DNA from 4 places in the Psychrobacillus sp. NPDC093180 genome. Region 1 is predicted to be linked to each of the others. Evidence: riboswitches for the same ligand, from Rfam matches in the RefSeq annotation. Region 1 holds a riboswitch; each other region holds the start of a gene.
What was found. Region 1 has a riboswitch for cobalamin ahead of mmgD (citrate synthase). Riboswitches for the same ligand answer to the same signal wherever they lie in the genome.

Region 1 (8,135 bases):
TCTTTCTCATCCGAACAACTCCTATTCATATGAAATATCGACCATGCCCTATCATTACTTCTGCAATTTTTCGCTTTCTAATAAATAGATTGCTATATAGTGGGACAGACAGTTGTTTGATGTCTTGTAGCATAACCGCTCGCAATTGTTCCTCTATTTCTAATGAAGAAAGAATCGTAACAGCGGCCGTTTCTACTTTCCGATAACCTTCCTCGCAAATAACAGAAGTAATCAATTGGTGAATTGTTTCTTCTTCGGCTATCCCGGTCTTTCTTAAGTATTTTTCCAAGCGTAAATAGGAAGATTCCATTACATAAATATCTTTTGTCATATCAGCTAGAAGTCGCAAGTATTCTTGTTCTTGTTCTAAGTTTAAAGTTGTCTTAGAAAAGGCTATCAGAACTTTTTGTAGTAACTCTAGTGATAGAATAATATATTGGAAATTACGGTTTGGTCTAGACGAAGATTCACTCGCCACTAACGAAGCAGTTGAAATAAGCTCTGCTTGTTTTTTCAAGATTAATTTAGAAATAGTTAAACGATTTATTTCGTTTGTCCCTTCAAAAATACGGCTGATTCTTGCATCTCGGTAAAGACTTTCTACTTCATATTCTTGCATAAAGCCATTGCCACCGTGAATTTGTACCGCTTCATCTACAATTTCATCTAATATTTCGGAGCTATTAATCTTATTTAGCGCACATTCAATTGCATAATTGGCTAATACGGCAGGAATCTCTTGATCACTCTCGATTGCTTCTAGAGATTCATCGATACTGTGGGCTGTACGGTAAGCAGCACTTTCTGCACCATATATAGAGATAACCATATTAGCTATTTTTTCTTGAATCATCGTAAAGTTAGCCAAATGTTTGTTGAATTGTTTTCGTTCATTTACATACTCGATTGAAAGCCGGGTTGCTTGCTTTGCAGTTCCAATGTTGGCAAAAGCGAGCTTGAGTCTTGCCATATTTAATATGTTAAGTGCGACTTGATGACCTTTCCCACTTACACTTAACAAATTTTCACCTGGAACAACTACATTATCTAAAATAAGCGTCGCTGTAGATGAACCTTTAATCCCCATTTTCTTTTCTTCTGGTCCTGTGGATACACCAGTAAAGGATTTCTCTACGATAAAAGCAGTGACTCCATCTACCGTTTTGGCAAATACGACGAAGACATCTGCCACTTTTGCATTGGTGATCCATTGTTTCTCTCCATTTAATAACCATGTGCCATCTTCTTGCAAAACAGCCGTCGTTTTTAAACTTAAAGCATCAGAACCTGCACTAGGTTCTGTTAAGGCATAAGCACCGATCCACTGTCCTGAAGCAAACTTTGGCAAATACTTTTCCTTTTGTTCTGCTGTGCCGAAATAAACATATGGAAGGGTTCCAACGCCTACATGAATATTAAAGGAAACACTGAAAGAACCACTTTGGCCCATTTTTTCTGCGACTAGTCCCGACGTTTTTTTATTTAATGACAAACCACCATAATCTTCGGGAACTTCGATACTGAGTAAGCCTAGATCACCCGCTTTTTTAAACAACTTGCTCGTTAAAGCATAATTATGTTGTTCAAATTGAGATAAGTGAGGAATCACATCTTGTTTGATAAATGACTCCGTCGTTTTTGCTATAAGATGATCTTCTTCCGTGAAATCGTCTGGAGTAAATATATTAGCATGCGTGTCTTTTTCCAGAGAAAAGAGGTTCTGCGCATGGAGCAATTGTTTTTCCATCCTTAGCCTCCTAACTTAATGAAGATAAAGCTGTCGAAACAGCTTTATCCCTCTTTATTGTTGTTTAGTTAATATTGTTTTCGAGATAGCCTTATCTAATTCTTCAAATTTGTAATAGGAAATCGTTTCATACAATTCGCTTCTTGTTTGCATATCCGATACTCCTTCTTGCTGTGAGCCTTTTTCTTTAATCAATTGAAAAATGGTTTCGTAAGCCTTTGCAGCGACTCTAAGTGACGTAACTGGATAGATGACCATTTTATAGCCCATTTCTTCAAACTGCTCCGCTGTATAGTAAGGAGTTTGACCGAATTCTGTCATGTTTGCGAGCAATGGAACAGGGATTTTTCTAGCAAACTGACGGAATTCATCCTCTGATTTGAGTGCTTCTGGGAATAGGGCATCCGCCCCTGCTTCCACGTATGCGCTTGCTCGTTCGATGGCAGCATCTAATCCTTCCACTCCTCGAGCATCTGTCCGTGCAACGATTACTAATGAAGGAGCGACCTCCTTGATCGCTTGAATCTTCTGCACCATCTCTTCGGTAGAAGTAAGCTGCTTTCCATTCAAATGCCCACATTTTTTCGGTAGTTGCTGATCTTCGATTTGAACAGCAGCGACTCTAGCCTCAAGCATCTCCTTGGCAGTTCTAGCAGCATTCAATATTCCACCAAATCCTGTATCAATATCTACTAAGAGAGGTAGATTTGTCGCACGAATTATGTCTTTCGCGCGCTCAGCCACTTCCGTAGACGTGACGATCCCTAAATCAGGCAGTCCTTTACTAGCTGTATAAGCCGCTCCTGATAAATATAGTGCGGAAAACCCTACTTCTTTTGCTATTAACCCGGCCATGGCATCATGACACCCAGGAATTTGCAAAATATGCTCGCCTGCTATTAAAGCACGAAATTGTTCCGCTAGTTCTTGTTGTGTAGAGTCTTGATCTACTATCCAAGCCATGTTAAATTCCTCCTTTTAAAGTAGAAACAGCTCCATAAATTCATGTACCTTCATTTCTGATAATGTCTTATAGTCATAGCAAATTTCTTCTAGTTTTTGCTGTTGTTTCGCTGGGTAGTGCGTCTGAATATTAAGCGAAAACTTTTCTTTAATTTGTGGAATAGCTTCCTCTCTGCGGAAACGATGTCCTAAAGGATACTCACATTCTACATTTTCCGTTAATGTCCCATCCTTGAAATAAATTTGAACTGCATTGGCGATTGAGCGCTTGCTCGGATCGAGGTAATCATGTGTGTATTGTTTATTTTCCACGACAACCATCTTATTTCTTAGTTGATCGATTATAGGTTCTGTTGCCGTTTCTTCCTCATAGTGCTCTGCCGTTATAGTTCCTTTTATCAGACCGATCGCGGTAATATATTGTAAACAATGATCACGGTCAGCCGGATTATGAAGGGGTCCCGTTTTGTCGATAATACGAATAGCAGATTCATGTGTTGTGATGACGATTCGTTCAATGTCATCCAAGCGGTCCTTCACTAATGGGGAAAGCTTGACAGCACACTCAGCTGCTGTTTGTGCGTGGAACTCCGCAGGATAAGAAACTTTAAATAATACATGTTCCATTACATAGGAATCGAGTGGACGACCAAGTTTCAGCTCTTGTTTATTAAATAAGACGTCTTGAAAGCCCCAGCCCGGTGCTGATAGAGCTGTTGGATATCCCATTTCCCCTTTAAGCGCCATCATCGCCAAATGTACACCGCGACTTGTTGCATCTCCTGCAGCCCATGATTTCCGAGAACCGGTATTTGGAGCATGTCTGTATGTTCGTAGACTAGAGTTATCCAACCACGCATTGGATAGAGCGTTTACGATTTCTTCTTTTGAGCCTCCAAGCATTTTCGTTACAACCGCAGTTGTGGCAATTTTGACGAATAAAACATGGTCAAGCCCAACTCGATTTAGACTATTTTCTAGTGCTAGTACGCCTTGGATTTCATGTGCTTTAATCATCATTTCTAACACGTATTGGATTGTTAAAGGCTCTTTTCCTTCTGCCACATTTTTTTGTGATAAATAATCGGCAACAGCAAGGATTCCACCTAGATTGTCTGATGGATGGCCCCACTCAGCAGCTAACCAAGTGTCATTGAAATCTAGCCATCTGATCATACAGCCAATATTAAAAGCTCCTTTTACTGGATCAAGGACAAAAGAGGTACCTGGTACTCTTGTGCCGTTTGGAACAACCGTGCCCGGCACAACTGGTCCTAATAGCTTCGTACATTCCGGGTAATTGAGTGCTAGAATGCCGCATCCAAGCGTGTCTAATAAGACATACTGTGCTGTTTGAAAAGCTTCCTCACTAACAATGTCTCTATGCAGCACGTAATCTGCTATTTCCTCTAGTGAAATATCTGTTTTCGTTCGCTCGTTTATAGATAACAAGTTAATCTTTCCTTTCGAATGATATTGGTTTAAAATTGATATGGATGTTTTGCAGAACATCCATTTGGCGGCGTGCTTTAAACTACTATTTGTCTATTGGTTTATAACAATGGCGCGTCGCTCGCCTGTATAATGTACCCTCGGTCGGAATAAGCGATTATTTGCATGCTGCTCCATCACATGCGCACATAAACCTACTGTTCTAGAACTATAGAAAATTGGCGTATACAAAGGAATCGGAATACCGAGCATCCAATATACCGGTGCTGCATAATAGTCAAGATTTGGGTAAATGCCTTTTTCTCTCTCCATTATTCTTTCCCCTGCTTCACACATTTGATAAAGAAGATCATCTCCTTTTATCTCACATAATTGACGTAAAGCATCTTTCATGATGGTTGCTCTAGGATCCATTTTTTTCATATAAACTCGATGACCAAATCCCATAATCCGGTCTTTATTAGCCAATTTTGTTTCCAGCACCTTTTCAAATTCTGCTACCGTTTTTGCTTCTAGCAGCATATACATAACCGCTTCATTCGCTCCGCCGTGCAAATTTCCTTTTAGAGAAGCGACTGCTCCAGTAAGTGCACCGTACATATCGGATTTTGTAGAGGCGATCACTCGTGCAGTAAACGTAGAGTTAGGCATTTCATGCTCGCTATACAAAACAAGGGAACGATCAAATATCTGTTCTTCTAACGGGGTAGGTTTTTTACCCGTAATCATATAAAAAAAGTTTGCGCTGTATGATAATTCCGGAAGTGGTGCTATTACATCTTGCTGCTCCAAGACTCTATAGCTATTTGCAACGAGATTCGGAACTTTCCCTAATAGTTTATAAGCCTTTTTCATATTTGCTTCTACTGAGCTATCATCGATTTGTTGATCAAATCCTGCTAAAGCTGACAGTCCTGTGCGTAAAGCGTCCATAGGATGTGTATTAGCAGGTAAAAGCTTAAAGACATCTAGGATTTCGTTTGGTAGATCATATTCCCCTTTTAATATTTCTACTAAAGTTGTTTTTTCTTCTACACTTGGAAGTTCTCCTGCCAGTAACAGGTGAACAATGTCCAGATATTCTTTTGTTTTGGATAACTCAATTAGGTCATAACCTTGAATAACGATTTCTCCTTGTACCGTATCTAAAAAGGAAATTTTTGTTTCTGTTGCCACCACGCCGTCTAAACCTGGATAAAAATCTTTTACTGCTTCCATTTCAATACCTCCCGTTTCCTTTTTCTATTTCTCTCCATTTGAAAGCCCTTACAAACCTTGTGGTTGCGAAAGAAAGTAATCTATGTTCATGTCGATTGTCTATAAAAATAGACAATAAAAAAACAACTTCTTATAAGAAGTTGTTAAGGCACGAAGGAATACTTAAATAAACATGTTTGATGAGAAAACACACCCATTAGTCTCGCACTTAACACCCCCTATCCTCGTAGGTATCGATGCATGCTAAAATAGGCAGGTCTCCTGGCTTATGATCAATGCTCTTCGAACCTTCCCATTTTCTATTCAAGAAAACAGTGGCATTTTCGAATCGCTCCCATACACAGTTGCGGGACAGCGTCGGACTCTAACCGAACTTCCCTTTTAAGCCGAATAGTTAGTCTCTATACGGCACCTATTTCTACACCTATTCAATTTTCTATTCAAACATATCAAATATTCTTAACATTGACAATTGTTTTTTTAGAAACATTTACTATTTTCTGCTTTGAAAAGTTTTAATTTCTATTTTGAAAAAGGTTATAAGATCGATGCATGAAATGTTTTACTCCTAAGAACGTATGCCGTAACTAGCAGATATAATAGAATCTAGTTCTGTCGAAAGGAATTTTATACAATTCCTCTTCCCTTACAAACTGGGCATTTTATATCCATCGGTAAGGGAAGGAATATTTTGATCTTACCTGTCCCTTTACATTTTTGACATACCATTTGTACTTCCTCCCATCGTATCATTTGCTTTGGTCATTTGATCATCTCGAATGGTTCCTTTTTTCTTATAGCGAATTCTTATTGAGTCAATGAGGTGTTCTATTTCCTCTTCATCCAACATATCGATTTTTGCTAACCGTCGAGTAATATATGGTACAAAATCGTCCTCATTTTCTTCTATGGCTTTATTGTCCCTCTCCACTGTGCGCTCAAGGTTTGAAAAATACATAGCCATACTCCCTGTGATAGAGCCGATCAATCCAATGCCAACTAACATTAGAATTCCTGCTATTATTCTACCTCCCATAGTAACGGGGGAAATATCTCCGTATCCTACAGTAGAGACTGTTACAACTGCCCACCAAATAGAATCTAAAAAGCTGTTGATATTCTGATTATGCCCCTTCTCTAATATAAAATTGCTTGTAGCGCCCCATGTTAATACGATGAGAGTGAAAGCAAATACATAGTTTAAGCCACCAGATTTGAAAATACCTTGTAACGTTTTAGAAACCTTCATTATTCGAAACAAACGGACTAGACGCATTAAACGTGCCACTTTAAAAAAAGCATCTAAAGGGATGATAGCTATTAGGTCAAATATATTTTCTTTAACAAACTTCCCTTTATCGGAGGCGATTGATAATCTGATTATGTATTCTATAAAAAAATAGAAGATGAGGCTATAATCTATCCATTTGATTTGTTTAGCTTCTAGGATTTCACTACCAGTATATCCTGCGATAGTTATTGTTAAATATAATAAGATTAATAGAAAGATAAAAAACTCGTAAACAATACTAAATCCCTTTATCTTCATCCGATCACTCTCCAAGTATGTAAAGCACTTTGGGGTACTTTATCTATCATTACCCTATTTTAAATTGAAATATCACTATAAAAGATATATTTATTCTAGAATTAGTTTACCCAGCAGATTGCTTTTGTATTCCTAAACCTTCTTTTCATTATTTCTATCCAAGCAACAAGAGCTAATGTTAAAAAGATATCAATGTCCAGTTATAGCGAAAGCTTGTTGTATCTCAACCCCTTAATAACTAGGAAGCCCGCTAGTCGTATAAAAAAACCGATTTTTCCTAGAGAAAGGAAAGATCGGTTAGTAGTTTCACATCACATTATGTTCTATCCCAAAAACGTTGCTGAGCAATTGCAGAGACAAATTCGTTGCTAAAGTTTGGATTATTATTCGCAAAAATAACACCTACTAGATTATTTTTATCAGAAGCTTTAATGTAAGACTGTCCTGTTGAGGCAACACCAATTGGTTTAAAGTTTTTATATGCGGTATTCACGAAATACTTAATATCTTGTTTTAGCTTTGGTTTATTTTCTACATTACCTCCTACCACATAAAAGGAATCAACTAAATAAGGACTAGACGTAAGGAAAGTCTTATTGACTTGGATTTGTGTTCCGTCATCACCGGTTACTATGCCAAGCCTTTCACTAACAATCTCCATAAAAACTCCATTTTGCTGTAAGAAATTTAGTACAGATGTGACCTCTTGCCCATTAAAGCCATTGCTAATTAATACACCAACTTTTTGTGTATAAGCATAACTTGGTGTACTGTACTGGCTAAGGGAAGGATAACTTGTAGTAACAGGTACATTAGTTCCACTTGGTCTATCAACTCCGATATTATCCGCAACGATAGTGGCCATTTCCTTGTCTACATTGACTAACATATCAACGTTTTGTTGGCGGACCGATTCACTCATTACATTTGCAAGCTGGTAACTAAGTGCCTCGATCGTGTGTTGCTTCTCAATTGGAGTTAGGCTATTCCAAAAGATCCTCGGCTGCGTGAAGAAATCATCGAACGATTTACTTCTTGCCCGTATGACATGCCCATCTACCTTTTTCGGATAGGATTCGTATCCGCCTTCTTCTGGAGGCGTCGTATACGGTGTATTATTTGCTAACGAGTTATAATGATAGTTTACTTGATCCACATCGATTCGATATCTCATAAAGCCCTGTCGTTGATTATTATGAAACGGGC
Region 2 (8,135 bases), on a different contig from region 1:
TATTGCTATTGAAAATTTATACATCAAAGGCATGATGAAAAACAGACATCTTTCAAAAGCGATTTCGCATCAGCTTTTCTATAATTTCAGAGAATGGCTTCTTAAAAAATGTATTCAGCATAATATTGAATTACGTTTGGTAGATAGATGGTATCTATCTTCTAAGTTGTGTTCTTCTTGTGGAACAAAGAAAACCCAACTGAGCCTTTCAGAACGATTATTTAAGTGCGATTCTTGCCAACTGGAAATGGATAGAGATTTTAATGCTTGTATAAATATTAAATTTGCAACGAATTATACAATATTAACTTAGTTAATCTATGTATATATAGGGTGGGCTACATCCGAATTTAAGCCTGTGGAGAACTAAAAAACGTTAGTAACGAGTAGTTGGTGAATTCGGGTTCATTGAAGCAGGAAATTGTCTAGCGTAGTAAAATTATACATTTTACTATGTTTTTAGTAGCAGATAGATAGATGAGCGGATTTTGGTTTACTGAAAAACAAACCGAGAATTTTGGAATTACGATGAAGGTAAAACGTACACTTCATACGGAGCAAACAGACTTTCAATTATTGGAAATGGCAGAAACAGAAGAGTGGGGGAATATGCTCTTTTTAGATGGCATGGTTATGACATCTCAAAAAGATGAGTTTGTTTACCACGAGATGGTTGCACATGTTCCTTTATTTACTCATCCAAACCCGGAAAATGTATTAGTTGTTGGTGGCGGAGACGGTGGCGTAATTCGTGAAATTATGAAGCACCCGAAAGTAAAAAAAGCAACACTTGTTGATATAGATGGAAAAGTTATTGAGTATTCAAAGAAATATTTACCGGAAATTGCTTGTGAATTAGAAAACCCACGTGTAGACGTTCAAGTAGGCGACGGATTCATGCATATTGCAGAATCTGAAAACGAATACGACGTTATCATGGTAGATTCTACTGAGCCAGTAGGTCCTGCGGTAAACCTATTTACAAAAGGTTTCTATGCTGGAATCTCAAAAGCCCTAAAAGAAGACGGATTGTTCGTTGCACAATCGGACAACCCATGGTTCAAAGCGGACTTGATTCGCCAAGTACAAAAGGACGTAAAAGAGATTTTCCCAATTACAAATATGTACTTAGCGAATATCCCGACGTATCCAAGTGGACTTTGGTGCTTTACGATCGGATCAAAAAAATACGATCCACTTCAAGTGCCGGACGAGCAGTTCCACGAAATCGACACAAAATATTACACAAAAGAGCTTCACAAAGCAGCATTCGTATTGCCTAAATTTGTGAAGGACTTAGCAGGAGAGTAAGCCGATGCGATTTGATGAAGCTTATTCAGGAAATGTTTTTATTAAAAGCAAGCAAAATTACGAAGAAGCACAAGCAGTTATTTACGGGATGCCAATGGACTGGACAGTAAGCTATCGCCCAGGCTCACGCTTTGGCCCGCAGCGTATTCGTGAAGTTTCCATTGGTTTAGAGGAGTATAGCCCATATTTAGACCGAGAGCTGGATGAAGTAAACTATTTTGATGCAGGAGACATTCCGCTTCCATTTGGAAATGCATCGAAAAGCTTAGATTTAATCGCAGGTTTCATTCGCCAACTTATGCAAGACGGGAAAGTTCCTGTTGGCATGGGCGGCGAGCATTTAGTGTCATGGCCGGTTATGAAAACAGTGGCGGACAACTATAAAAATCTTGCGATCATTCATATGGATGCGCATACGGATTTACGTGTGGAATATGAAGGGGAGCCACTTTCTCACTCGACACCGATTCGTAAAATTGCGGAATACATCGGTCCAAAAAACGTTTATTCATTTGGAATCCGTTCCGGAATGAAAGAAGAGTTCGATTGGGCAAAAGAAAATGGCTTGCATATTTCAAAGTTTGAAGTATTAGAGCCATTAAAAGAAGTATTGCCTACACTAGAAGGTCGTCCTGTCTATGTCACAATTGACATCGACGTATTAGACCCTGCACACGCACCTGGTACGGGAACAGTAGATTGCGGTGGAATCACTAGCCGTGAGTTACTTGCTTCTATCCATGCGATCGCAAACTCAGGCGTCAATGTAGTTGGGTTCGATTTAGTAGAAGTCGCACCGATTTACGATTCATCGGAACAGACTGCTAACACTGCGTCGAAGTTGCTACGTGAAATGATTTTAGGTTGGGTTAAATAATTTAAAGACGTGTTGTCCTTTTAGGACACACGTTTTTTTAGGTTTTACCTATGTTTAGTTGTCATTATCATGCTTTTAGCTTTATAATAAAAAGGTTACATTAAAATGCTCTAAAGGATGAACGCAATGTCTCAACCAATAAAAAAAATAGTTAATATCCACTTACAATCTACGATTCAACACCCAGATGCCGCATTAGAAACATTTGATATCCAAACAACAGGCGAACTTATGATAAAAGGGAAACAATCTTATTTAGTTTACGAAGAAACCCAAAATGACAAAGCAGTCAAAACGACCGTAAAGTTAAATAGCGATTCTGCTTTAATTCTTAGAAGTGGCGGCGTAAAAATGAGACTGCCATTCGTAAAAGGAGAGCTTCAAACAGGAAGCTATGATCCAGGTTACGGAACTATAATGATCACAACAAATACGAAACAACTACGATTTGAAGATGGGCAATTCCGAGTGGAGTATGAACTCTTGATAAACGAAGAAGTAGTTGGTACATATACATTAGAACTAATTTACATGGAGGCGAATTAAATGAACGCAGTAGAACAAGTACAACAATCGATCAAAAACGCGTTACAACAAGCAATTGTGAAAGCGGAACTTGTAACAGAAGAACAAATTCCTTCTATCCATTTAGAAACACCGAAAGACAAAGCAAATGGGGATTACGCAACAAATATTGCCATGCAATTAACGAAACTAGCGAAAAAAAATCCACGTCAAATTGCAGACGCTATCGTAGAAAACCTAGATATGTCAGGTACAATGATGGAAAAAATCGACATCGCTGGTCCAGGATTTATGAATATTACCGTGCGTAAGGATTATTTACAGGAAGTAGTAAAAGCAGTACTTGCTGAACAAGCTGATTATGGCCGTACTAAATCTGGTGCTGGCGAAAAAATTCAAGTCGAGTTCGTCTCTGCGAATCCAACTGGTGACTTGCATTTAGGACATGCGCGTGGTGCATCTGTTGGAGATTCACTATGTAACGTACTTGATTTTGCAGGATATGATGTTTCTCGTGAATATTATATTAATGATGCTGGAAATCAAATCCATAACTTAGCGGTTTCTATTGAAGTGCGCTATTTCGAAGCATTAGGCTTAGAAAAAGAAATGCCAGAAGACGGATACCGCGGTCAAGATATTATTGATATCGCAGCGGATCTAGTAAAAGAGCATGGCGATAAATTTGTACAAATGTCTGACGAAGAGCGTTATAAAGCGTTCCGTGCACACGGTTTAAAAGTAGAACTTGCGAAGTTACAAAAAGACTTAGCGGACTTCCGTGTAGGATTCGATAATTGGTTCTCTGAAACTTCTTTATACACAGATGGAAAAATTGAAGTAGCATTAGATAAATTAAAAGCAAACGGTCATATTTTCGAAGAAGAAGGAGCAACTTGGTTCCGCTCTACAACGTTTGGCGATGACAAAGACCGCGTATTGATTAAAAGTGACGGCTCTTTCACGTATTTATTACCAGATATCGCTTACCATGAAGATAAGCTAGTACGCGGCTTCGACCAACTGATCAACATTTGGGGAGCAGACCACCACGGATACATCCCACGTATGAAAGCGGCGATTGAAGCACTTGGATACGAGCGTGAAAAACTAGAAGTTTCCGTTATTCAAATGGTTCAACTATATAAAGACGGCGAAAAAATGAAGATGAGTAAACGTACTGGTAAAGCAGTTACGATGCGTGAACTAGTAGAAGAGGTAGGCCTGGATGCAGTTCGTTACTTCTTCGGCATGCGTTCAGGCGACTCACATATGGACTTCGATTTGGACTTAGCCGTTTCTCAATCAAATGAAAACCCAGTGTATTATGCTCAGTATGCACATGCACGTATTTGCTCCATCTTACGAGCAGCTGAAACTCAACAATTAAAAGCTTCAACAGATTCACTTGATTTATTACAAAGCGAAAAAGAATTAGATCTATTGAAAAAAATCGGTGACTTCCCACAAGTAGTAGCAGATGCTGCAAAACTTCGTGCACCTCACCGCGCTGCAACTTATATCCAAGAGCTAGCAGCAACATTCCACAGCTTCTACAATGCGGATAAAGTACTCGATGCAGAAAATGTCGCTTTAACTGGCGCTCGTCTTGCACTAGTTACATCTGCTCGCCAAACAATCGCGAACGCACTTCGCTTAATCGGCGTTGCGGCTCCAGAAAAAATGTAATATCGAACACTTCGACCTCGGTCGGAGTGTTTTTTGTTGGAGGAATATGTTTAGTTGGAAAAATACATGCGTTAGTTGGAATTTTGGAGAGTTTAGTTGGAATTTTAGCGCATTTAGTTGGAAAATTGAGCATCTTAGTTGTAAAAGGATATTTCTTCCTTAAATCATGGTAGAATTCTTTATCGGCCATATGTCCAGTTTGTGCTTGGGTGGAGAGTTTCTTGATGAGAAAGTGTTTAGTTGGAAATATTCAAGATTTAGTTGGAATTTTGGGGTGTTTAGTTGGAATTTTAGCGCATTTAGTTGTAAAAATGAGCGACTTAGTTGTAAAAGGATATTTCTTCCTTAAATTATGCCGAAATTCTTTATCGGCAATATGTCCAGTTCATGCTTGATTAGAGATTCTTTTGGGGTGAAAGTGTATAGTTGGAAAAATTCATGATTTAGTTGGAATTTTGGAGAGTTTAGTTGGAATTTTAGCGCATTTAGTTGTAAAAATGAGCGACTTAGTTGTAAAAGGATATTTTTTCCTTAATTCGGACCGGCTTTCTCTAGCGGAAATATGTCCAGATCATGCCTGGTCGTAACGTTTTTTGGGGGAGAAAGTGTTTCCGTCTTAGTCGGAAAACCATTTTCCCCTTCATTCGCTATAAAAAAATCCCTGTCGACAACCATGCCATTTCATGTATAATGAAGTCGATGCATACAAAATATTTTGAACATAAAGGTGCTTGCTATGAAACTAGTAAGTTAAAAGGGAAGCTGGTTTAAATCCAGCACGGTCCCGCCACTGTGTGTGATAGTCCGCTATCATGAGTCAGAAAACCTGCCTTTATGTGTGAACACTTTAATGCCTACGAGGATAGGTAACGTGTGAGTCGGCTTGGCTTATGGAAACCTTGCAGATTTATACCTATTCTATCTCTCGTTCATTGGACGAGAGTTTTTTATTTGCACAGAAGAAAATGGGGGAAAGTAACATGAAGAAATTATGGCAATTATGGATGACATCCGCTTTAGCAGCATTGCTATTAGTCGGTTGTGGTCAAGAAGAAGCAAAACCTGTCGAAAATAACGACAATGCTCAACAAGAACAACAAGCAGAGGTAGATGAAGCTACATTTCCGATAACAATGACGGATGCGGTTGGCAATGAAATAACGTTAGAAGAAGCTCCAAAAACAATCGTTTCCATGATCCCAAGTAATACAGAAATTCTATTCGCGCTTGGGTTAAATGAAGAAATCGTTGGTGTAAATGACTATGATAACTATCCAGAAGAAGCGCTAGAAAAAGAGAAAATTGGTGGACAGGAATTCAACGTAGAGAAAATCTTATCGATGAATCCAGAAATCGTATTTGCGCATGAGTCTATGTTAGGAATAGGCGAAGCTGGTTTACAACAACTCCGCGATGCTGGTGTGAAAGTATTTGTTGTGAAAAATGCAACTGATTTCAATGAAACATATACAACAATCGAACAAATTGGTCGTGCTACAGGTAAATTAGAAGAAGCACAAAAAATTGTAGAAGATATGAAAGCAAAAGTAGAAGAAGTAAAAGAAAAAGTGGCAAAAGTAGAAACGAAGAAAACAGTATTTGTAGAAACTACAGATGTTCCAGAAGTTTATACACCTGGTAAAGGAACGTTCATGCAAGAAATTTTAGATATGGTGAATGCAGAAAATATCGCAGCAGATCAAGAAGGCTGGTTTATGATTTCACCGGAAGAAATTGTTAGCCGTAATCCAGACGTAATTATCGTTATGTATAGCTATGTAGATGGAATTGTAGATAGTGTAAAAGCACGTGATGGTTTCGATACGATTACTGCGGTGCAAAATGATGCGGTAGTACAAGTGGATGAAAACTTAACGAGTCGTACAGGTCCACGTCTTGCAGATGGGTTAGAAGAAATCGCGAAAGCAATTTACCCAGAGGCATTTAGTGAGTAAAGCCATGATCGGCTACATCTTGTCGATTGCAGCACTACTTGTTGCAATTTGGCTTGGTGTATCGGTCGGATCCGTTAAGGTACCGATCAGCACATTATGGGATACGGGAGCAGATGCAATCGCATCGAATATTGTTTGGAAAATTCGCATGCCGCGTGTTGTGCTTGCAGGGCTAGTTGGTGCATCACTAGCTATTGCAGGCGCTGCGTTTCAAGGATTGTTAAAAAATCCGCTTGCCGATCCTTATACGTTAGGAGTGTCGTCCGGTGCCTCGGTAGGTGCCGTGACTACGCTCTTTTTCGGTATTTCGGTACCATTTTTAGGGATATTCACGTTGCCGGTTTTCAGTATGATCGGTGCATTAGTGACGATGTTTCTAGTTATTTCTTTTGCAAAACTAGTCGATCGTGCGATGAAAATGGAAACAATTATTTTAACGGGTATTATATTTAGCTCTTTTTTAGGCTCCGTTATTTCACTAATGATTGCACTCACTGGGGAAGAGTTACGCCAAATTATTAGCTGGCTTCTCGGTAGTGTGTCGATGCGCGGCTGGAGTTTTGTGCAAATGGCTATCCCTTTTGTGCTCATTGGTACGCTGTTATTATGGTTAAACAGAAGAGAGCTAAATGCGATGCTGTTTGGGGAAGAGCGAGCACAGCATTTAGGAGTCAATGTGAAAAAGAGAAAAATGATGATTTTGATCGGTGGGTCAATGCTTACCGGCACAGCAGTTGCAGTATCTGGAACAATTGGGTTTGTCGGGCTTGTCGTTCCCCATATGACAAGACTACTATTTGGCTCGGACAATCGGCATGTATTACCGCTTAGCTTTATAAATGGGGCGGCGTTATTGATCATCTGTGATTTAGTGTCTCGTACGATTATTGCGCCTACTGAGCTGCCGATTGGTGTTATTACAGCATTTATCGGTGCACCGGTGTTTGCATTTATTTTCTTTAGACAACGAAAAAAAGGAGGCATTTAATATGTTGCAAGTAGAAAATGTTTCAGGTGGTTATGACCGTAAATTGATCGTTAAAAATGTCTCCTTTCATGTTGAAAAAGGAGAGATGCTCGGAATTCTTGGTCCAAACGGGAGCGGGAAGTCCACTTTGCTAAAAGTAATCAGTGGCATACTGCATAAGGAATCTGGAGATGTATTAATAGATGGTAAATCCCTACATGCTTATTCGTCGAAAGAGCTAGCGAAAAAAATGGCGGTTCTTCCACAACTACATAGTCACGCATTTTCCCATACGGTGAGAGATACGATTGCGCTTGGTCGCTACCCTCATCAGAGTGGTTTGTTTGCTTCGTGGTCAAATGAGGATGAAGCAGCCGTAAACTTGGCGATGAAGCAAATGGGGATAGAAAAATACGAACATCATATGTTAGATCTATTGTCCGGTGGGGAGCAACAGCGTGTATTTGTCGCACAAGCACTCGCACAACAAGCTCCAATCCTGCTACTGGATGAACCAACGAATCATTTGGATATTGCACATCAAAAACAATTGTTAGATACGATCAAAACGCAAGCAAATGAAAACGGGATGACCATCATCAGTATATTTCATGATATCAATCTTGCATCTCTTTACTGTGACCAGCTCCTATTAATGGATCATGGCCAAGTAAAAGTCATCGGAGAACCGCATGAAGTCGTTATGAAAGAACAAATTGAAACGGTATATAAAGCCAGAATTAGCACAAATCCGCATCCAGAGCGTCCAAAACCTCAAATCACGATACTACCAGATATAAAAGAGCGGCGT
Region 3 (8,135 bases), on a different contig from region 1:
CGCTCAAGATTCTTTTCCATCAATTAAACCTCCTCGTAAGATACATGTATCTTATTTTATCGTATATTGTCACAATTTCGATAAAAGTAGATAAAGAAGCTTATTGATCGATTAAAGCAGAGAATTTTATGATTAAACCAGCAAATTTCTTGACGTATAATTTCAAACTATTATTTTAATAAAATAATCCTCTAAAAAAGGCTTGAATAAAAGGATGGTTTCCCCTTATACAAGCCTTTTTATCATCATTCAGCAGAAGACTCCACCTCTATGGATCGTCAAAATCCTAATAACTTTCGAAAATAACTAGAGTATGACTGACTAACGGATACTTTTTCCCCATTTTCCATCACTAGAATAAACGTAGAATGTGTGTCTGGATAAATTTCTTTTATATGATGAACATTCACGATAAATGAACGATGACAGCGTATGAAGGATTGTCTGGGAAGCCTATATTCGAAGTCATGTAGTGAACTTGTGTGGGTTCCTGAAAATGTCTTCGTCACTATATGTGTTTTTCGATCTCTTGCTTCTAAATAGATAACATCTGAAAACGAAATTGGAATCCAGCCATCCTGTGTTTTGATCGTTACGACAGACTTCCCTTCCGTAAATGCAGGATAAATAGCTAGTACACAACCTTCTAGCTCTCCTTTATGCTGAAAAGGTACAGCCATCCCGTGATAAGGAACCCCGAACACTTCTCGGTCGATAAACTCTGACACTTTTTGCTTTCCGCTCATCGCTTTATAAGCAAGTGTTCCCTCTACCACAGGATCACCAGAAGTAATTTTCAAATCTATTCGTTTACTTGGTCGATAATAGATATACTTTTCTTTATCGGATACTGCAATAGATATTTCATCCGAAAATAATTCTCCTATTACGTCTAAAAGTCCACCAATGGATAGATCCTTCATTCCTGTGCTCTCCTTTCGTTCCAAATTACTCGCAAACAACTATTTCACGTGAAAACTGCTGCTTCTTTGTAATACAACGATCGATTATTTGGAATCCAATCGATTCTAATCGCTCATCCATAGACTCAATTGTAACAATAACAACCTTTTTGGCTATTCTTCTAGCGTGCTTCAATATCGTAAATTGTTCGTCCCATGATGCATGCGTATACAAATTATACGGCAAATCAATAATGGCAACATCATATGCTTCGGTGATGTCCTCAATAGCACTTTTCCTTACATCCCCTGTTAAACCAAAGTGTGCAATATTTTCTCTAGAACCTACGCAAACAAGTGGATTAATATCCCTTCCGACTATGTTTATTCCCATAGATAAAGCTTCGACAAGCACTGTTCCAATTCCGCAGCAAGGATCGATTGCTCGAATCCCTTCAGGACGTGGAACTGCGATATTTGCTACTGCGCGAGCCACTCTTGTGCTAAGTGCAGTTGAATACTCTCTTGGTTTTTTCATATGCTTAAACCAAATAGGCTCACTTTTCGTATATAACCCAAAGTACCAGCGGCCACCGTATGGAACTACCGCATAAAGTTGGGCTGGGTTATGTAAGTCGAATTCTCCTTGCATTTCACTGCCGATTGCTCGTTCTATTTGAAGGCGCTCGTTATTTTCAACTTTATCTTTCCCTTGTCGATCATTAATTTTGAGGAACATCACTTTGTTTGTCTGTTCTTCATTGCCAAACATGGGTGCTTGTGCAATGATCTCTTCCACCGTGTCTTCCTCTGCTAAAACTTCCACTCTTCCTTTTATAAATGGGCTCCTACTAGGATCTATCTTCACATTGCTTTTTATGATTTTGGCTTCTGTATCTGCTCCAAAAAAAGAGCGCATCTCTAAATGACATAGGGAGCGTTCTGCATCGTTATATGCAAATGTATAAATGAATGCCGGTTGTCGGCTAAAATTCGTCAATGTATTCCCTCCAATAATATGTCTATTATAACATGCAACAACCGATTCCTCTTTTGAAAGAAATCGGTTGTTTTGCTTACTTTATACGTTTAGGGAGCTATCCTGTAAATAAGTATATATTTCTTCTCCTATTTGAGCTAGAACTTGCTTGGAAACTAGGTCATCTTCTTCCTTCGATAAAACAGTTGCGATTAGCTTTCTTTGTCCGATATAAAAAATACCTACGTCATGACGAGTTCCAGGTATCCAACCTGTTTTATGGGCAAGTTCCCAAGGCGTCATCCCATTATTAAAGTTAGAATATGGGGAAGGTAGTTTTTCAGGTAAGCAATCTTTTATTTGTTGCTTTTTCATGATAGCAATCATCTGTTTACTAGCCTCTTCACTTACTAGCTTACCTGTAGACATCAGCTTTAATAGTTTTCCAATATCATTGGCTGTAATTTGATTGTAGCCTTTTGGTCTCGGATTATTCATCATTAACTTGTTATAAAAAGTACTCTTTTCCATACCTGCTTCTTTCATTGTCTGTACAATAGGTTCTACTCCTACTAAATCTATTAATATATTCGTCGCTGTGTTATCGCTTTGAATAATCATTAGCATTACAATGTCGCAAATAGAAAGGGCTGTGCCGGGAGTTAAATGTTGAATAACCCCTGAACCTCCTACAAAGTCATCTTCTTTTAGGATAATTTCATCTGTTAATGATATTTCACCACGTTCAACAGCTGAGAAAACCGCTACCATAATAGGTACTTTTATAACACTTGCTGCATAAAAAAGCTCATCCCCGTTTAATTTCCACCTCTCGCCTCCATCCAAATCCTCTATAACAATCCCCCATATCCCCTTTGACTGTTCTATTAACTGGTTAATTTTGTCTATCAACATTCGCACCTTTTCTCCCCCTTTATATAAAATCATGAAATTACATTCTATTATAATGGAATAATAAGATATATTATGAATAATAGATAAATTAAAAAAGGTGGCAATTGCTATACAACAGTTATTATTACTACAACAAGTAATCGATTACATTGATGAACATATTAACGAGGAGATTAATGCAGAGGAACTAGCTAATCTAGTAGGCTATTCTCCCTATCATTTTTATAGAATCTTTGATAAACATATTGGGTATACCGTTATGAACTATGTACAGAAAAGAAAGCTTCAATTCGCTTTGTACGAGTTAGTCCAAGGCAAAAGAATTATTCAAATAGCACTAGATTATGGATTTGAAACGCATTCCGGTTTTACAAAAGCGTTTAAAAAGTGTTTTGGAAGTCCTCCAAGTTTATATAAGCTTCACTGTCCAATCTCCTTACCACAAAAATTAGATTTACTCAGTCTTCGTCAAAAACAGACTGGCGGAATAGTGATGCAACCAAAAATTATTCACAAAGAAGCTTTTGATATTGCAGGGAAGACATTTGAGAGTCACTTGGAAAAGGTTTCTTACACAAGGGATGCACCTGCTTTTTGGGAACAAAGGATTTCAGTTGATGAAGCAATCGAAAGCACGCTATACAATCTATTGTCTCCTAAAAAACATGGGGAGTATTGTATTAATATAAGTGGAACTGAATTGAAAGACAGCTTTACTTATTTATTTGCAGTGAATTATGACCAAGACAACCATCTCCCTAAAGAACTGACAAAGTTGAAAATCCCAGCAGCCACATACGCGGTTTTTAGAACCCCACTCGTCGAAGTAGGGCAATTCGTCCATTCTATCAAAGGAACTTGGCAATATATTTTGGAAGATTGGTTACCAACGTCTCATTATGAGGTCGATGAAAGCGTCTATGACTTTGAATATTACGATGAACATTGCCATGACTGGATATACGAAAAAATATTTATGGAAATCTACTTGCCGATTAAGAAAAGAGAAATAGACCGAGCTTAATCCCACAGATATTACCAGTTTACCCTTATTCCTGAGGGGTAAATATATACGGAGAAACAGATTAAGCATCTGAAAAGATCTCCCTTCGTTTTTCTCATAACTATTTGACAATGCTGCTTGTCCGAATAGGAGCCTCACTCGGCAGAGTGAGGCTTTATAAATTTATTGGATTTAATAAAGAAATACAATATGCGACTTATATTCCCCTCTCTAATGTAGAAATTTCTTCGGAATGGTATAACAGATTAAGTACCGAGTTACATAACTAAAGCATCAGTATTAAGACTGATGCTTTTTTAAAACGATATTATACAAAAATAGAACTGGAGTTAATAAAACCGCACTAACAATAATTGCTGTTTTTATCGTGAAATTTGTCGCAACATAACCAATTACAGGACCTCCACCAATTTGACCGATAGCATCTACTTGTCCTTTTACAGAAAAAAACGTTGCACGTGTAGATGAGTCTGGAATAATTTTATTCAACCAGATATCCTCTAATGGATACATAACTTTCCTTGTTATTTGGATAATTATATAAAATACTAATAAGCCTATCATATACGTTGACAATGCATAGCCAATTAACGAAGCAATAATAAATAAGCTACATGTAAAAAGAACAATATAAATATGTTTTAGACTCTGATGGAGAGAGATTCTATTCATGAGATGCAGTAACGCAAAAGAAATTAGGACAATTATAAATTGAATACCACCAGTTAATAAAACTAACTTTTCATCCGTTAGTGCTCCTAAATTAGATACGTCCAAAAAGTGAGACATCCATAAACGATCGAATCCTTCACTATAAAACCCAATGAATAAAGCAATAAGGAAAAGCATTCTGATGATAAAACTAGTTTTAGAGTAAAAAATAATTTTCCTCATATTCCCCTTCATGTTTTCCCAGGTAGTTGTTCTCTCCGCCTTACTCAACGGATTAAAATTTTCTTCCTTCATAAATAGAATTAAATACACTGCCAATCCAACCATACAAAGTCCACCAATAACGATTGGTAGATTAATCATATAAAGACCCGTTAATATACTTAGAGGTATTGCTATGACTTGCCCAAGATTACCAGCCTTTGCTCCTTTTATAAATGCTAAGGAAGCTTGCTCTTCCCCTACTTCGTCTGCAATCCAAGCTTGTAAGGAGCCACTAGTAAATGTATAACCAATCCCCCATGCAACTTGCGCTAAAAGCACAGCCATAAAAAATGGGAATAATCCCTCGATTAAAAAGCCAATCCCTATTAAAAAGTACCCAATAATAATGGAGAGCTTCCGGCTTTTTACATCGGAAATTACTCCAGTTGGAATTTCAAATAAAAAAACAGATAGTTCCAAAACAGTCCCTACTAGAACAAGTTGCAATGGATCTAGCATCACAATTTTCACTTGATATAACAAACTTACAGTGAAAATAAATGTAAAAAACAACTGTGATAAAAAACAAGTATAAATATAAACTTGATACGGATTTTTTGTCTTCCATATAGTCATTTTTATCCCTCCCTCCAATTGATTATAAGAAGGGAGAATATCATTTTCTTGTCCAAATTTGCGATTTTTCGCAAATAAAAATTCTTTTGCTTCATCTATGTTATAGTAAAAGAACAACTGAATAACGTGTAGATTTAGGTGCTATTTACCTTTTGTAAAATAGCTTAAAAGGGAAGTTCGGTGAAAAACCAACGCTGTCCCGCAACTGTAAATGGGAGCAATTCTTTCACATCCACTGTTAAATATTAATGGGAAGGGAAAGGAACGCCATGATCATAAGCCAGGAGACCTGCCTATTTCAAGTACACACCAAAACCTACGCGGAATAGGAGGTGTTAAGTGCAGCTATGAACAAGCAACAGCTTGAAATTGCTGCCGTACGAAAAAACGTAATTGGAAAGAAGCATTGGAGGAATCGTCTCCTTTTATTTCACTATGCCGTTTATAGGCATTTTCTTTTCTTTACGCATTATTCGTCACGACAACGATCAACCATATTCATTCACTTGAATTAGCATCTTCCTTTGTAACAACTAAGGGAAGATGCTTTTTATGTTTACGATGGAAAGGAAGTTGGAACATGCCAGTTGGAACAAAAGATTATTACGTAGATGGTATTAAACGTACATTAATGACGAATAGTGTCGCAAATGAATCAATATCACTTACCGCTATTTTAAGATACTACGAAGAAGAAATAAGAAGTTCGCCAAATTTGGATGGAAAAGATAAAGAATTGTACAAACGCAATTTGCAAAAAGCATTCGACCAAACAAAAGATGAAGTTTTTGGAAAGATTGAAGAGTAATAAGTAGAAAAAAAGCGTGCCGAATCAACAAATGACTGGCACGCTCTACAATTAATTATTTATCTATTTGTTTTGACTCCACTAATAGTGTCACCTTTGAAGCTGGGCATCCATATCTACTACAAACAAGATAACTTGTTGTATTCACCTGAACTTTGAGTGAAGGAAGATCTTTTTCTAAATCTGTCACCTCTTCTTGTTTATTAACAAGATAGTTCTCAATTAGAATAGAACCACTTATTATATACAAAAAGGGTTCTTGCCTTCATACCTCTTCCCCTTTACCAATTATAAATCTTGATAATCTCTCTGGTATCTTCCGCCGTCTTTTACTTCTGAATGATATAGCGCTTTTAAAGCGAAACTTTTTTCTAAGTCGTGCTCTTTCATTACTTCTTTCAAACGTTTGGAAAGCTCTGCACTATGTTTTACTAGTTGCTCCATTTTAGACTTCGAGTATTGCATGAGCTATCAACTCCTTTCCATTCAATTTGTCATTAAAGTATAACACTAAGAAAAGTTTTTTCTTATAATCACCATTATTAAAAAATTTACATACATTACTTTGACAAAACAAAAATGAAGTGTTATCCTTGTGAACAAATGTTTCCTAAGGGAAATTTAATGGCACTTAAGAAAAAGGTGATTTTTTTTATTCTAAAAGTTTCCTAAGGGAAATAAAGTAGAGCATAGGAAAAGGGAGGAATTAAAATGAAAAAAATCTTGTTTTTATTCATTACGGCGATTTTGTTAGTGGGGTGTAGCAACAATGCTAGTGGGGATATTGGAAAAGAGACGAAGCCTTTAGTTGTTACAACAACCGGGCAAATTGCGGATGCAGTTAAAGAAATTGCCGGCGACCAAGTAGAAATAAAATCATTAATGGGACCTGGTGTAGATCCTCACCTGTACAAAGCGACACAAGGGGACTTACAAACCTTAGAAAAGGCCGACATCATTTTTTACAACGGTCTAGAACTAGAAGGCAAAATGAGCGACATTTTCGAGAAAATGAAGAAAGAAAAAACGGTTGTCGGGATTGGTGACATAGTCCCACAAGATCAAATACTAAAGGATGAAGCACATCCTGAACTGTCAGATCCACATATTTGGTTTGATATTAACGTATGGGAAATAGCGACAAAAGAACTGACCAAAACACTTTCGGAAGAACTTCCAAACAGTAAAGAAGAATTTGCAAAAAATGAAGAAGCATTTTTTAAAAAATTATCCGATTTGTCTGATTGGACAGATCAACGGATTAGTGAAATTCCCAAAAAACAACGAGTGCTTGTAACAGCACATGATGCATTTAACTACTTTGGAAAAAGCCATGGTATGGAAGTTCGTGGTTTACAAGGATTAAGTACAGATTCTGAGTATGGCTTAAAAGATGTTCAAAATATCGTAGATTTTCTAGTAGATAACAATATTAAAGCTGTTTTCATAGAATCCAGTGTTTCTGACAAAGCAATGAAGGCTGTTATAGAAGGTGCAAAAGAAAAAGGACATACGATTCAAATTGGTGGGGAGCTTTACTCTGATGCCATGGGTGCGGAAGGAACAGAAGAAGGAACTTATATTGGTATGTACAAACATAACGTCAACACAATTGTCGATTCACTTAAATAGGAGGGAAGCAACATGGACGCTTTACAAGTAACAAACTTGTCGGTTGCTTATGAAGAAAAAGTTGTATTACAAAATGTGAATTTAACTATTCCAGTAGGTCATCTAACGGGCATTATCGGACCAAATGGAGCTGGTAAATCTACACTAATCAAAGCAATACTGAACCAATTACCAAATAAAACAGGGGCTGTTCATATTTTAGAACGCCCCCTTAACCCAAAAGAACATACAGTCGGCTATGTTCCACAGCGAAATGCAGTCGATTGGGACTTTCCTACAAATGCTTTAGATGTTGTTCTGATGGGACGTTACGGACATATCGGCATGATAAAAAAACCTTCAGCAAAAGATAAACAAATCGCC
Region 4 (8,135 bases), on a different contig from region 1:
TTGTGAACATCCAGGCCAAATCTTATCCAAAGAACAAATTTATGCTCAAGTTTGGGGTGAAGAGCATTTTATAGATGATAATACAATCATGGTTCATATTCGAAAACTTCGGGAAAAAATAGAAGTGCAACCCGGGAATCCTAAACTTTTATTAACTATCCGAGGTATAGGATATAAATTGATAAGTGAGGAGCTTTAAATGGGCTTATCGACAAAAATGACTACTCGTTTTTTAGCTTATTTTTTTGTCTTTTATGCTGTATTGCTTATTGTGTCGATTGGGCTCATTGCCTATTTTATTTATGCTGTAATGGAGAATAATAGCTATACAGATATTCGTGAATTAGATGCATTTGAGCTTGAGTCCGATTTTAAAAAGAATCCGAATGGAACTTATCATTTATCTCAAGATTTAATAGATTCAGCACGTGAAAACAATGGCCTTGTTCAATTGGTCAATAAAAACGGTAAAGTCCTTGCTAGTTCAGAAAATAACAGCGATTGTTGTCAAAGCTACACTATTGCTGAGTTTGTAAACATGACAAAAACGAAAGAGGCATTCGTGTGGGACCAGGGTAATGACTTGTTTATTGTGTTTATTGAAAAACATCCTGCAACTCAGTTACTCGCTCTAATAGTTCAAGAAAATAGTGAAATTTTGTCGGATGACATAAAAAAGAAGCTAGCCGAAGCCGACGCTATTTTTGAAATTTATTCGCCAGAGGGAAAGAGAGAACAAGTTGTTTTTGGGCCAACAAAGCAAGCACTTAGTGGAATCGAGATACTAGCTAGTTCCCATAATTACGCTGAAATAAAAGAAGTCGTTGCTTCCAGTGTACTAAATAATGGAACGGTTGCTGTTGTCAGAGTCAATAATGCAAACTACAACCCTTTTGAGCCAGCTTTTATAGATGGCATGAAAAAATTTGGAATAGGCCTTCTTTTATTTCACCTCATTCTTTTTTTCTTCACTATATTATTTTCTTTTTGGATTGGGACACGCTTTGGCCGTCCTGTTTTGTACTTCCTTAAACGTATTGAAAAGTTAGCGAAGCAAGACTTTAAACCTTTAGATGATCGAAAATTAAGGAATCATAAAACAGGTCGTCTCAAGCGTAAATACCGTGTATACGAAAATATTGATCAGTCTCTTTCCGAATTGGCCAATACGTTAGAAGCAAACGAGCGAAAGATTAAACAGACCGAAAAGTTACGGGAGGACTGGATTACTGGTTTATCCCATGACTTAAAGACACCGCTCAGCTCGATTTTCGGTTATTCTACTATGATTGCTTCGGATGAATATGAGTGGTCGAATGCAGAAATAAAAGGTTTTGCAAAAACAATGCAAGAAAAATCAACCTACATGAATGCACTAATAGAAGATTTAACTTACACTTATCAATTAAAAAACAATGCGATTACGCTAAATAAAGTAAATGTGAATCTTCTTGAATTCATAGAGACATATGTAAAAAATGTTGTTTGGAAGGATTAACAAAAACCGCAAGGAAGTATTAGCGCACAAGTTTCTATTGATCCTAAACTATTTGCACGAGTGCTTGATAATCTAGTTGGTAATGCAGTTAAACATACACCTGAAGGAACAAAAGTACTACTAATAGTTGAGCAAAAAGAAGAGACAGTTCAGTTAACTATTCAAGACGAAGGTCGAGGGATTCCAAAGGAGAAGCTGGAAAATCTGTTTAATCGCTACTATCGTGGGACCAATACAACTACGGAAACTTCGGGTACCGGGCTTGGACTTGCAATAGCTAAACAACTTGTAGAAGCACATGATGGAAATATATTTGTAGAGTCCAATCGAAATGGAACGAAAGTGACGATTACTTTACCATCCAATATCCAAAAGCATATTAAAAAGATTTGTTAAGGGATATTAGCTTAATATGATGGAATTATCTTATTTAAACATCGACAAAACAGCCACTCTTTGGTTGTTTTGTCTTTTTTATTAAATGCATAACCTCCCCGTTTCTGTTGCAGTCTACAACAAGAAAAAGTGCTTGTTACATGTGAACCTCCAAAATTTAAGATATTTTTAAGATTAGGTTAAGTTGGTTATAAGTTCTTTCTACTATACTACTAAATAGAGAGATGAAGTTACATGCTATCAATTAGTAACCACGACTACTTACAGCTGCTAAAAAGCATCAAATCAATCTTAGTTATTCAATTCATCCAACTAACTGATCAATTTCAGGGTTTGCTTTCTGACTTCTTTAGTCCTCAATAGGTTAACAGTTAAGCAACCATCACTTAAAGCTATATTTTTGAAAACCCATAAAGGAGAACTATAAAAATGAAAACAATACTAAGCTTTTTCTTTTACCTTATAATGACCCTTTTCATGTGTTATTTACTATACAATCAAATACCAACATTATTTCAACCATCAGTCGAGTTGATAGAATATTTGTGGTTTGTCATTCGAATTATTGTCGTGATTACCTTTAGTGTAAATATAATGAAGCTCTTAACTTCAACGAATACCAATAATGGAGACATTAATTAAGATATTGATACACACGGAAATAAGCGCTCGATCAGTCATCCATAACTGATCGAGCGCTTAGCTTTATTACAAATCATCAAACCCATTATCAATCGCATTCACTTTTACGTATTGGCGAGATTTTTGCTCAAAGAAATCTGTTTTTGTGCCGTCTATATTGTCTGCGTAGGCACGAATCCATTTCATCGGATTTTCTACGTATTCCGGGTAAATTTCATTGAGTCCTAGTAGACGCAGCATTTTATTTGCACGGTATTTGATATACCCTTCCATGTCCTCTAAGTCAATTCCTTCGATATCTTTTAACACATAATTAGACCATTCAATTTCGTGCTCGACCGATTCTTTGAATTGGTCGTAAACCCAGCCAATTAGCTCTTCGTTATTTAGTTCTGGATTTTCCGATAACGTCGCTCTGAACAATTCGGAGATAAAGCGACCATGCTCCAGTTCATCCCGATTGATGTAGCTGATCATGGTAGATGTACCAACCATCTTGTTGTAACGGGCTAAGTTGTAGAAAAATGCGAACCCTGAATAGAAAAATAAGCCCTCTAATAGTGTTGTATAAGTTAATGTTTTGACCATATTTTCTGTTGTAGGGTTTTCCACAAATTCATTATAGTATTTAATGATATTTTCATTTCGTTTCAACAAAATAGCATCTGTTCTTCCAAAATCAAAAGATTTATTTTGCTCATCTAGCGACACAACGGAAGACAAGACGTATGAATAACTTTCATTATGAACCGCTTCCTGTTGCGCAATTACCGCCATAATTGACTGGACAGATGGGTCTGTTGCATAAAGAGATATTAACAAGGCCGTTCTTGTTTGCGGTGCATCGAGTGTGGCAAGTAACCCGATCACTTTCAAATAAGCTTCTTGCTCTGCTTTTGTTAAATTAGGGAATTGTTTTACATCGCTCGACATATTGATTTCGTCTGCTTGCCAGTAGTTTCCTAGTAATCGCTTATATATTTTATACCAGTGTGGATAAGCGATATCGTTCCAATTTAATATCCCACTCGATTTGCCGTTAAAAATTCCTGTCGATTTATTAGGATTTCTAGGTTCTAATGTTTTTGCTTTTTCCATGTTTTAAAACTCCTTCTATCCAGTTAGTTACTATTTTTTCTTGGCTACCTCTTGGAGATTGCTCTATTTTTAATCCTTCATATGTACTGTTATAAAACTTTCTTAACTTATCAACAGCTCCGCAAAACAAATCATCTCCACCAAATTGGGTATCCCCAGAACCAAATACATATACATTGTCCGGTTTGTAGCCAATTTCACGTACAAAATCTTTCATTTCGTCTGGTGTGCTGCCTCTATCCCATGTAAACGTTCCAAAAAATAATTTATCGTATGTGGATAGGTCCGGCACAACGCCGAAACCTATCATATACATATCCACAAAGTATCCACTTGCCACAAGTTGTTCCTTTATTAACTCCGCTACTTCTTCCGTGTTTCCGCTATAGCTTAAAAAACAAATGATTGCTCTCATTAGCTTGAGCAAGAATCACAATCGACTAATTCAACAGAAGTCGAGCGTACATAATAAGTCGTTTTGAGTCCACTATTCCAAGCGTCTAAGTGTAAATCTAATAATTCTTTAGCTTTGATCGTGTTTTGCACGTATAAGTTTAGCGAAACACCTTGGTCGATATGGCGTTGACGTGCGGCATTTTGTTTTAGTGTCCAATGTTGATCGATGAAATAAGCTGATTTATAAAACCATGTTGTCTCTGAATTCAAATCTGGCACTGTTACTGGAATTTTATAATCCTTTTTCTCTTCCGAATAGAATTTTTGGAAAATCGGATCAATGCTCGCCGTGCTTCCAGCTAGAATAGATGTCGATGAGTTCGGTGCAACTGCCATTAGATAGCCGTTTCGGATTCCGTTTGTAGCTATATCTTCGCGCAATTCATTCCACTCTTCGTTTTCGTACCCTCGTTTTTCAAAGTAAGCTCCCGTTTTCCAATCTGACCCTTCAAATAAAGGATATGCCCCTTTTTCTTTCGCAAGTTTACTAGATGCTTGAATCGTTAAAAAAGCGACTCTTTCGTATAGTTTATCCGCAAACTCTACCGCTTCCTCGGATTCCCAGCGAATGCTATTTAAAGCAAGCAAATGATGCCATCCAAATGTTCCAAGACCAATTCCACGATATCTTGCATTCGTGCGCTCTGCTTGCGGTACCGGAATCATATTCAAGTCGATTACATTGTCGAGCATACGAACTTGGATGTTGATTAAGCGTTCCAAAACATTCGCTGGGACTGCTCGTCCAAGATTTATAGAGGATAAATTACATACAACAAAATCACCTGCTTTTCGACGTGTTACGATAACATCGTCCTCTAATTGAATCGATTCAAACGACGTAGCGCTTTGGTTTTGGAAAATTTCTGTACATAAATTACTGCTATAAACCATACCTGCATGCTTGTTCGGATTACTGCGATTCACTTCATCACGATAAAACATAAACGGTACACCTGTTTCTAGTTGAGAACGCATAATACGTTTCATCAGGTCGATTGCAGGAACCGTTTCACGAGATAAACGACTGTCATTTACACACTCCATGTATTTTTCTCGGAATGATCCTTCTCCACGTTTCTCATCATAAAAGTCTTCTAGTGAGTATCCCTTTAGTTGGCGTACTTCATGTGGGTCAAATAAATGCCACTCCTGTCGAGCATCTACCTTTTCCATAAATAAATCCGGTAAGCATACACCCGTGAAAATATCATGTGCACGAAGTCGATCATCTCCATTGTTCAAGCGTAAGTCTAGAAACGTGAAAATGTCTTTATGCCAAACGTCCAAGTAAACAGCAATTGCACCCTGACGCTGTCCGAGCTGATCCACGCTTACTGCTGTGTTATTTAATTGTTTAATCCAAGGAAGTACTCCGCTGGATGCACCTACAAATCCTCTAATCGACGAACCACGGCTACGTACTTTTCCCATATACACGCCAATTCCGCCACCGAATTTGGATAGTGTCGCAATGTCTGTGTTGCTGTCATATATTCCTTGTAGACTATCATCTACCGTATCGATAAAGCAACTGGAAAGCTGTCCGTGAGGCTTTCCGGCATTCGACAGGGTTGGTGTTGCTACAGTCATATATAAATTACTCATTGCCCAGTAAGATTCTTTTATTTTTGCAAGACGATTTTCTTTCTCGTCTTTCATCAATGTCATTGCAATCATCATCCAACGCTCTTGTGGAAGCTCTACGATAGAATTATCAAAGTCTTTTGCAACGTATCGATCTAGCAATGTTTTTAAAGCAATATAAGTGAATAAATAATCACGCTCTGGAACTATAATTTCAGCTAATTGTTGCAGTTCTTCTTGTGAATAAGCTTCTGCTATACGTTTGTCGTATAGCCCTTTTGCAACTAAAGCTTGTACATTGCTTGCGAATTTTTTATACACTTCCTCTGAAGTCGTCTTTCTAGTTACCGCTATTCTTTCATAGACGTCTGCTAAATAGATGCGGGCTGCTACATATGTCCAATACGTTTCTTGCTCATCTAAAAAGCTTAATGCTTCTAGCGACATCGACTTAGCCCATGCGGATGTCGTCCCTTCTGGATGTTTCGCTGTCCATTTTTCATGTACTCTCACTAGTGGAGCAATGTTTGCTTCGCCAAATTCATTTATTAATTGGTGTAATAGCTCTTGTTTTGTTGTGTTGGATATCGTCGTCATATTTTTTCCTCCTTAGTTAATCGGTACGTACACTGTGGGGACGCAAAAAAGCGATGTCTCGAGCCTCTTCGGCTGAGTCATCGCTCAAAATTTAAAAAGTAGGAAACAATAGGACAATCCCATCCGAATGATTGAGAAAGAGTCCTTCGCCTCCACCTCTCAACCCCCGAAGAAAGTGTTGCTTCATACGAGAATTAGGCAGGTCTACTGGCTCGTGTTTCATCCTTCTGTCTTCCTTCCCACGATTGCTCGCAGTGGTTATTTCAACAGTCGTCCACACTTACAGTTGCGGGGACAGCTTCGGTATTGCACCGAATTCCCTTTTAAACCATAATGGTACCTAATTTTCGTTCACATACTATATATTGTGTTTCTAATACTTATATAGCCTAACATATAGTGTTTAAACCTGTACATAGGAAAAAAGGCAGACACTGAAAAATGTCCGCCCACATTTATTACATAAATACAATAACCGCTAGCACTGCCGCTAACACAAGACGATAAATTGCAAATGGCATTAATTTTATCCGTGAAATTAGTTTTAAGAAAAACTTGATGGAAATTAGTGCGAATACAAATGCACTGATAAACCCTACTGCATAAAAGCCCATATCATTCATATTAATATGTTCCCAGTTTTTCAAAACAGATACTAAACTTGCCCCGGCCATAATTGGCACAGCCATGATGAAAGTAAAATCGGCTGCTGTTTTATGACTCATTCCGAATAATACACCACCTGAAATCGTTGCACCTGAGCGGGAAAAACCTGGCCATAATGATAGACATTGAACCAATCCCACTTTAAATGCCTGTGCATATGTAATTTGGTCCAGACTAACGATTTTCGGTTTTTTCGGTCCAAACTTATCTGCAATAATCATTAAAATAGATCCAGCTACAAGACTATATATAACTGTTTTTACACCAAATAGATTATCGTCAATAAAATCTTTAAGCGCGAATCCTAAAATAACAGCAGGAAGCATTCCAACAATCACATGTAGCAAGTTGAACTGTTTGCTCGACTCTTCGCTATCTAGTTTATACAATCCCACTAAACTAAATAGTCGCTTCCACATAACAACAACTACTGCTAAAATGGAGCCCAATTGTACAACAATTTTAAACGTATTTGCTGAATACATCCCTAAAAATTCTTCCGTTTTTAACCACATATCATCCACAATAATCATATGACCTGTAGAGGAAACTGGCGCAAATTCTGTCATACCCTCAACAAAACCTAATATTAATGCTCTTAATAATTCTAGAAATTCCATAAGATCTCCTTAGTCACGTTTTTTAAAATACCAAATAAGAAATGCGATACCTACAACAGCTAAAATTGCATATACAATATTGGAGTAAATATCCATATACCCTACTATTTCATCCCAATTCTCCCCGACTGCTGCTCCAACCGAAACTAAAATCGTATTCCAAATAAGCGTTCCAAGCGTCGTGAACAACAAAAATAAGCTAAACTTCATATTCGACATACCAGCAGGAATCGATATTAAGCTTCTAACAAGCGGAACTAATCTTCCAAAAAACACTGCCCACACACCATACTTATCGAACCAAGCATCTGCCTTATGAATGTCTTTAATCGTCAACCTTAAAAACTTTCCATACTTCTGCACTATTTTCTCTAAACGCTCTACATCTAAAAGTGTACCTATCCAATATAAAATGGCTGCTCCACTAACCGATCCAGCCGTTGACGCCACAATCATACCAAATTTGGTCATCAATGTTGTCGTCGTCATAAATCCTCCAAGCGTTAAAATTACTTCTGAAGGAATTGGTGGGAAAATATTTTCTACTAATATTAGTAAAAATACACCCAGGTATC

Region 2: another riboswitch for cobalamin. It lies ahead of ACIP9W_RS06590 (ABC transporter substrate-binding protein); the one in region 1 lies ahead of mmgD (citrate synthase).
Region 3: another riboswitch for cobalamin. It lies ahead of ACIP9W_RS19395 (hypothetical protein); the one in region 1 lies ahead of mmgD (citrate synthase).
Region 4: another riboswitch for cobalamin. It lies ahead of ACIP9W_RS14595 (ribonucleoside-diphosphate reductase subunit alpha); the one in region 1 lies ahead of mmgD (citrate synthase).

What each region holds. Positions count from the first base shown of each region.
Region 1 is NZ_JBIVOJ010000004.1:256,620-264,754, reverse strand. It holds gene ACIP9W_RS08405 (NAD(P)-dependent oxidoreductase) at 1-10, opposite strand, end outside; gene ACIP9W_RS08400 (acyl-CoA dehydrogenase family protein) at 26-1,747, opposite strand; gene prpB (methylisocitrate lyase) at 1,802-2,710, opposite strand; gene ACIP9W_RS08390 (bifunctional 2-methylcitrate dehydratase/aconitate hydratase) at 2,726-4,162, opposite strand; gene mmgD (citrate synthase) at 4,256-5,380, opposite strand; cobalamin riboswitch at 5,615-5,811, opposite strand; gene ACIP9W_RS08380 (ion transporter) at 6,090-6,929, opposite strand; gene ACIP9W_RS08375 (catalase) at 7,246-8,135, opposite strand, start outside.
Region 2 is NZ_JBIVOJ010000003.1:226,261-234,395, forward strand. It holds gene ACIP9W_RS06565 (RNA-guided endonuclease InsQ/TnpB family protein) at 1-313, shown strand, start outside; gene speE (spermidine synthase) at 478-1,311, shown strand; gene speB (agmatinase) at 1,316-2,188, shown strand; gene ACIP9W_RS06580 (YwiB family protein) at 2,315-2,734, shown strand; gene argS (arginine--tRNA ligase) at 2,735-4,402, shown strand; cobalamin riboswitch at 5,111-5,250, shown strand; gene ACIP9W_RS06590 (ABC transporter substrate-binding protein) at 5,383-6,357, shown strand; gene ACIP9W_RS06595 (FecCD family ABC transporter permease) at 6,362-7,345, shown strand; gene ACIP9W_RS06600 (adenosylcobinamide amidohydrolase) at 7,347-8,135, shown strand, end outside.
Region 3 is NZ_JBIVOJ010000015.1:91,757-99,891, reverse strand. It holds gene scpC (succinyl-CoA:acetate CoA-transferase ScpC) at 1-20, opposite strand, end outside; gene ACIP9W_RS19420 (LytTR family DNA-binding domain-containing protein) at 279-923, opposite strand; gene ACIP9W_RS19415 (TRM11 family SAM-dependent methyltransferase) at 949-1,902, opposite strand; gene ACIP9W_RS19410 (serine hydrolase) at 1,984-2,796, opposite strand; gene ACIP9W_RS19405 (AraC family transcriptional regulator) at 2,894-3,820, shown strand; gene ACIP9W_RS19400 (MFS transporter) at 4,100-5,332, opposite strand; cobalamin riboswitch at 5,452-5,643, shown strand; gene ACIP9W_RS19395 (hypothetical protein) at 5,913-6,140, shown strand; gene ACIP9W_RS19390 (hypothetical protein) at 6,429-6,605, opposite strand; gene ACIP9W_RS19385 (metal ABC transporter solute-binding protein, Zn/Mn family) at 6,852-7,772, shown strand; gene ACIP9W_RS19380 (metal ABC transporter ATP-binding protein) at 7,785-8,135, shown strand, end outside.
Region 4 is NZ_JBIVOJ010000009.1:88,759-96,893, forward strand. It holds gene ACIP9W_RS14570 (response regulator transcription factor) at 1-199, shown strand, start outside; gene ACIP9W_RS14575 (sensor histidine kinase) at 200-1,498, shown strand; gene ACIP9W_RS14580 (sensor histidine kinase) at 1,535-1,894, shown strand; gene ACIP9W_RS14585 (ribonucleotide-diphosphate reductase subunit beta) at 2,603-3,634, opposite strand; gene ACIP9W_RS14590 (flavodoxin) at 3,606-4,049, opposite strand; gene ACIP9W_RS14595 (ribonucleoside-diphosphate reductase subunit alpha) at 4,049-6,274, opposite strand; cobalamin riboswitch at 6,455-6,633, opposite strand; gene ACIP9W_RS14600 (undecaprenyl-diphosphate phosphatase) at 6,733-7,560, opposite strand; gene ACIP9W_RS14605 (DedA family protein) at 7,570-8,135, opposite strand, start outside.